2 regions of the Citrobacter sp. Igbk 17 genome follow, and region 1 is predicted to be linked to the other one. Evidence: predicted binding sites of a transcription regulator. Region 1 holds the regulator's gene; the other holds the start of a gene.
The links. Region 1 encodes PhoB, which activates phosphate uptake and scavenging genes when phosphate is short. Its sites were predicted from a motif close to CTGTCATAAAACTGNCNNAT; they were not measured.
Positions count from the first base shown of each region.

Region 2: the regulator PhoB is predicted to act here: its motif matches at 1,178-1,197, upstream of kdgR (DNA-binding transcriptional regulator KdgR).

Region 1 is NZ_JANEWI010000001.1:165,685-169,104, reverse strand. Features, by position in the region: gene sbcC (exonuclease subunit SbcC) at 1-194, opposite strand, end outside; gene sbcD (exonuclease subunit SbcD) at 191-1,393, opposite strand; gene phoB (phosphate response regulator transcription factor PhoB) at 1,583-2,272, shown strand; gene phoR (phosphate regulon sensor histidine kinase PhoR) at 2,323-3,420, shown strand, end outside.
Region 2 is NZ_JANEWI010000024.1:4,329-7,748, reverse strand. Features, by position in the region: gene NNO08_RS14765 (MFS transporter) at 1-1,033, opposite strand, end outside; gene kdgR (DNA-binding transcriptional regulator KdgR) at 1,209-2,000, shown strand; gene NNO08_RS14755 (YobH family protein) at 2,107-2,346, opposite strand; gene mgrB (PhoP/PhoQ regulator MgrB) at 2,511-2,654, shown strand; gene NNO08_RS14745 (YebO family protein) at 2,729-3,013, shown strand.

The DNA.
Region 1 (3,420 bases):
GAGACGGTATTGAGTCGTGGTGTTTCGTGGTACAGCGCGAGGCAAATCGCGTCCAGCAGGGTGGTCTTCCCGGCACCGGTTGGACCGGTGATGGCAAATAGCCCGTTGCTGGCAAAAGGCTCTGCCGTGAAATCAACTTTCCATTCCCCTTTCAGGGAGTTGAGGTTTTTTAGACGCAGGCTGAGAATTTTCATGCTTCGGTCTCCCCGGCGAACGTGTGTAAGGTTCTGCTAAACAGGTGATTCAGACGCTCACGCTGTGGATCGTCGAGTTCTTCCAGTGCCAGACGGCGGTCAAACACCTCCGTCACGCTCAATTCACTCAACGTTTCGCGCCGTTCATTGGCCATGATGCGCTCGCGTTGTTCACGACTACGCCGCACCAATAAGACTTCTACCGGTAAGTCTTCGGTCAGGGCCTGGATTTTGCGCTGCATATCGTGCAGATAGTCATCGGTCGCGATTTCTATATCTAGCCACACCGGCGGTTCATGATGCGTGCCACGCCATTGTTCCAGCTGTGCGCTAATCGTCGCTAAATCGCCTTTCAACACGGCAAGCTGTTGGGTTACTGGCACGATGAGGTTTTCAACGGTGCTCAGCTTACCGTTTTCAAAGCTCACCAGGTGGACACATTTGCTTTTGCCGCACTCGTCAAAACTGAGTGCAATTGGCGAGCCACAATAGCGAATATGTTCTGTACCGCCGATGACCTGTGCCCGGTGAATATGTCCCAGCGCGATGTAATCCGCTGGTGGGAAGTTTTGTGCCGGAAAAGCATCCAGCGTCCCAATATAAATATCACGTACGGCGTCACTTTTACTGGCGCCGACGGTGGTCAGATGCCCTGTCGCAATAATCGGCAGATTCTGCTCGCCACGCAGCGCGCAGGCGTCCTGATATTGCTGTTGGTAATAGTCGGTGATTGCACCTAATAAATGCTGCTGTTTTTCGTGACCGGTTAGCCCCGCCTGGCTGGTAATGATGTCACGTGGACGTAAAAAAGGAACCGGACAGAGGATCGCGCCCGGCGTGCCGTCGCGTTGAGGGAGCACTTGCGGCGTGTGGCCCGCGCTGGCCACAACGGTGGTGTTGAGGAACGCCAGAATATCGCGGGATTCATTGAGTGTGGCAACGGAGTCATGGTTTCCTGCCAGCACGACCAGATGACAGCCCGTTTGCTGTAGATTGACAACAAAACGGTTATACAGCTCGCGGGCGTAGCTTGGCGGTGAACCGGTATCAAAAATATCACCTGCCACAATAATGGCATCCACCTGATGGGATTGTGCCGTTTCCAGCAGCCAGTCGAGAAAGGCCTGGTGTTCAGCGGCGCGGCTCTTGCTGTAGAAATTTTGGCCCAGATGCCAGTCAGACGTGTGGAGGATGCGCATAAGAGTTCCATGACAAAAAACGATGGCGGAGATTATAACCTTGCAAGGGCGGTAATATCTTGTTTCCGGGCTGTCATAATTCGCCTGGCTGCGTTAAACCTGGACTATCTTTTCATAAATCTGTCATAAAAGTGACGCATAATGCCACGGTATTGATGGCAAACGATTTAATTATAAACAGGGCAAATCATGGCGAGACGTATTCTGGTCGTAGAAGATGAAGCTCCAATTCGTGAAATGGTCTGCTTCGTGCTCGAGCAAAACGGTTTTCAACCCGTAGAAGCCGAAGACTATGACAGTGCTGTGAACCAACTTAATGAACCCTGGCCGGATCTCGTCCTGCTTGACTGGATGCTTCCCGGTGGCTCGGGTCTACAGTTTATTAAACACCTCAAGCGGGAAGCGATGACGAGGGATATCCCCGTGATGATGCTGACGGCGCGCGGTGAAGAAGAAGACCGTGTGCGGGGTCTGGAAACCGGCGCGGATGACTATATTACTAAGCCGTTCTCTCCGAAGGAGCTGGTGGCGCGTATTAAAGCCGTCTTACGACGTATTTCCCCCATGGCGGTGGAAGAGGTTATCGAGATGCAAGGGCTGAGTCTTGACCCTACCTCGCACCGTGTGATGACCGGTGAGGACCCGCTGGATATGGGGCCTACCGAATTCAAATTGCTCCATTTCTTTATGACTCATCCTGAGCGTGTCTACAGCCGCGAGCAATTACTCAATCATGTGTGGGGAACCAACGTATATGTAGAGGACCGGACGGTCGATGTGCATATTCGCCGGTTGCGTAAAGCGCTGGAGCATAGCGGACACGATCGTATGGTGCAGACGGTACGCGGGACGGGATATCGCTTTTCGACCCGCTTCTGACTGCAGGTAATAAGAGCCTGAGGGATTAGGCTGTAAATGGAGTAAGACGTTTGCTTGAACGATTGTCATGGAAAAGGCTGGTACTGGAGCTGATCCTCTGCTGCATACCGGCTTTTATCCTTAGCGCTTTTTTTGGTTATCTACCCTGGTTTTTACTGGCGTCGGTAACGGGCCTGCTTATTTGGCATTTCTGGAATTTATTGCGTTTGTCCTGGTGGCTGTGGGTCGACAGGAGTATGACGCCTCCACCGGGTCGTGGCAGTTGGGAGCCACTGCTCTACGGCCTGCATCAAATGCAGTTGCGTAACAAAAAGCGCCGTCGCGAATTGGGCAACCTCATTAAACGCTTTCGCAGCGGTGCCGAATCTCTGCCCGACGCAGTGGTACTGACCACTGAAGAAGGCGGGATTTTCTGGTGTAACGGACTGGCACAGCAGGTTTTAGGGTTACGCTGGCCGGATGATAGCGGGCAAAACATTCTTAACCTGCTGCGCTATCCGGAATTTACGCTGTATCTGAAAACACGCGACTTTAGTCGGCCAATTAATCTGGTACTCAACACCGGACGGCATCTGGAAATTCGTGTAATGCCCTACACCGATAAGCAATTGCTGATGGTGGCGCGTGATGTTACGCAGATGCACCAGTTGGAAGGTTCCCGACGTAACTTTTTCGCCAACGCCAGCCATGAGCTGCGCACGCCGCTGACGGTGTTGCAAGGTTATCTGGAGATGATGCAGGAGCATCCGCTGGAAGGGACGACGCGAGAAAAAGCGCTGCATACCATGCGTGAGCAAACCTACCGTATGGAAGGGCTGGTGAAGCAGTTGCTGACACTGTCGAAAATTGAAGCCGCACCGGCGATGATGCTCAATGAAAAGGTGGATGTGCCGATGATGCTGCGCGTGGTTGAACACGAAGCACAGACGCTGAGCCAGCATAAACACACGTTTACTTTTGACGTTGATAGCCAACTGAATGTGCGGGGCAACGAAGAACAACTGCGTAGCGCAATCTCAAACCTCGTGTATAACGCAGTGAATCACACGCCTGCGGGAACGCATATTACCGTACGCTGGCAGCATGTGGCGTCGGGAGCGGAGTTTAGCGTGGAAGATAACGGTCCGGGGATTGCTGCTGAGCATATT
Region 2 (3,420 bases), on a different contig from region 1:
CCATGACGGCCATACCCAGCGCACCTAAAAGACCCGCATGAACGCGTTCAATCAGATAACCAGCCAGCGGTGCCATGACCATGGTTGCGAGTGGCCATGGGGTCAGTAGTAGTCCTGTTTCGACTTCGCTACGACCCAGTACGGTTTGCAAAAAGAAGGGCAGGGAAACCATCGCCAACATTTGCGCGCTGAATGAACAGATTGACGTGCAAATCGAGAGCGAAAACAGCGGAATGCGCAGCAGGTCAACCGGTAATAACGGTACCGGTAGTGCGAGCTGGCGACGGATAAAGAAAAAACCTACCACGATGAGACCTACGAGCTCAGCACCAATTAACTTAAGCGATTGCCCTTGTGCAAAACCACTTAGTGCGGTGATTAGCAAACCGAACGTTAGTGCATTCATTACCGCGCTGGGCAGATCAAAACGTGGCTTATTGTTACGCGGTGTATTAGGTGGCAGGAAGCGCATGGCCAGCAGCAACGCGATAATCCCCAGTGGAACGTTAATCAGAAACAACCATTTCCACGAGGCAATCGAAAGGATCGCTGCCGCAATAGTCGGGCCTGCTGCTGAGGAAACCGCCACGATAAAGGAGTTGATCCCCATGCCTCGCCCAAGCTGGCGCTGCGGATAAATCAGGCGAATGAGTGCTGTATTCACGCTCATCAATGCCGCGCCGCCGAAACCCTGAGCCACTCGCGCCAGTGTGAGCATGTGCAGCGAATCGGAGAGGGCACAGAAGAGTGATGCGAGCAGAAATACCACCAGTCCGCACTTGTATATGCGTCGGTAGCCAAACATATCACCCAAAAATGAGAGAGACAGGAGTGATACGACAATCGCGATTTGGTAGGCGTTAACGACCCAGATTGAGCTGGCTGCGGAGGCCTGAAGATCGGTGGCAATCGTCGGCAGGGCAACGTTAGCAATTGCGCCGTCCAGTACTGCCATAGAGATGCCAATAACAATGGTTAAAATTGCACCATATCGCTGGGGCAATGGCAGGCCATCGGCCTGAATTTTTTCCATAGGAAGTCAATTTTGTCGGAAATTATGATGAGAATAATAATTTTAGCATTGATATTCAGGCGTTAGGTCGCAGATTTGTAACTAAGTGAGCAAAGACAGATTGCGGCGGTTGGTACGTGAAATTATAATAAAAACCGGTTCTGATTTTTATAAAACACTCGCAATGAGGTGGTAAATGGCTATCGCAGATCTGGATAAACAACCCGATTCTGTATCTTCTGTGCTGAAGGTTTTTGGCATCCTGCAGGCGCTGGGTGAAGAGCGCGAAATTGGTATTACCGAATTGTCACAACGCGTCATGATGTCGAAAAGCACCGTTTATCGCTTTTTGCAGACCATGAAAACGCTGGGTTATGTGGCACAAGAAGGCGAGTCTGAGAAATATTCCCTGACCCTGAAACTATTTGAGCTGGGCGCGCGTGCATTACAGAACGTTGATCTGATCCGTAGCGCTGACATCCAGATGCGTGAACTTTCGCGTCTGACCAAAGAAACAGTACATCTTGGTGCGCTGGATGAAGACAGCATTGTCTACATCCATAAAATTGACTCGATGTACAATTTGCGCATGTATTCCCGCGTAGGTCGTCGTAATCCGCTGTACAGTACCGCTATTGGTAAAGTACTGCTGGCATGGCGTGACCGCGATGAAGTGAAACAAATTCTGGATGGTATTGAGTACAAACGCAGTACAGATCGTACAATCACGAACACCGATGAATTACTGGTATTGCTGGACAAAGTCCGTGAGCAGGGCTATGGCGAAGACAACGAAGAGCAGGAAGAAGGACTGCGCTGCATCGGTGTACCGGTATTTGATCGTTTCGGCGTGGTTATTGCGGGTCTGAGTATCTCATTCCCGACGCTGCGTTTTTCTGAAGAACGTTTGCACGAATATGTCGAAATGCTGCACACCGCAGCGCGTAAGATTTCAGAGCAAATGGGTTACAACGATTACCCGTTCTGATTTTAACGCGTTGCGAAACGCAAAAAACCCGATACAGCGTATCGGGTTTTTTTACGACCTGCCGTCGTAGCCGGAGCAAATAACGTACTGACTTTTTGCTGCTATATTAACCGTTATCGATAACTACGGTGCTTTTCCTCAACAGGGGACAATCTGATAGGCCAATGATGCCGCTGTTGGTATGGACGTATTGCGCGGTGCTGGTCCCGCGGGCGGTCAGATATTGACATTGCAGGCCCAGACCTGCTGCAGTCTCCTTACTTCCTATCAAAACGCCGTAGCCACTCAGTAATAAACCGATCCAAACCAGAGCGAGCAACACAATAGCGCGGATAATCAGACGCATTACAACCTCTTATCTTTTCTCGTTATTCTTAGATTAGCCTGTACACGGGATGAAACAAGTGAATCATTCCTAAAAACATTTAATGCCGTTACAGTTAACTTAGGGTTTAGGTAACTCATGATAATTTATCAACATAAGCTGTAGGTTTGGAGAGTGGAGTTGGAGTGAAAAAAATTCGATGGGTGGTCCTGATAGTTGTCGTGCTGGTATGCATGCTGATGTGGGCGCAGGTGTTCAACATCATGTGCGATCAGGACGTACAATTTTTCAGCGGAATTTGCGCCATCAATAAATTTATTCCCTGGTAAGCGCATTTCAGTAACAGTTGATTACCTTCTTGTGCGGCAATGGTAAACTACGCTGTCTACATTGAGGTGGTGAAATGAACGAAGTTTTGAATTCTGGCGCGTTGAGTTTTGCGTCTTTAGCGGTATCGGTGGTGGTTCTGGTAATCGGGCTTGTATTGTGGTTTTTCATCAATCGGGCAAGTTCGCGTACTAACGAGCAGATTGAACTGCTTGAGGCGTTGTTGGATCAGCAAAAACGACAGAACGCATTGCTCCGTCGTCTTTGTGAAGCTAACGAACCGGAAAAAGCAGAAGAGCCTGCTGCGGTGCAAACTCAGGATGAAGATGATGACATCATTCGCCTGGTAGCCGAACGGTAGTAAACAGAAAGACAGGGTGAGAGTCTGTAGATGCTATTCTCAGATGCTTCATCCTGTCGTCAACGATATCAGATTATTTTCTTCTGCAACAATCCAGTAATTACTGCGCTGGCACACGTGGAACCTGCGCTTTTCCAGATGCTCTGACCAATTAATATCTTATCTCTGGTTCGACATAAATATAATTATCCATAGATTAATAATATGATTGTGTCATTTTTGTGATACCGATCGTTTTATTATCAGCGAAACGTTTCTCTTACTTTTTTTTGTGCATTGTCATCATTCTTTCATTATTTTGGTGCAAAACCAGAATGCTGATCTCATTTTTATGCTTGTGATATTTTATGCATTACTCAGCATAAAAAATGATATCCGGCAGAGGCTGTGACAGATAATCTGGAACA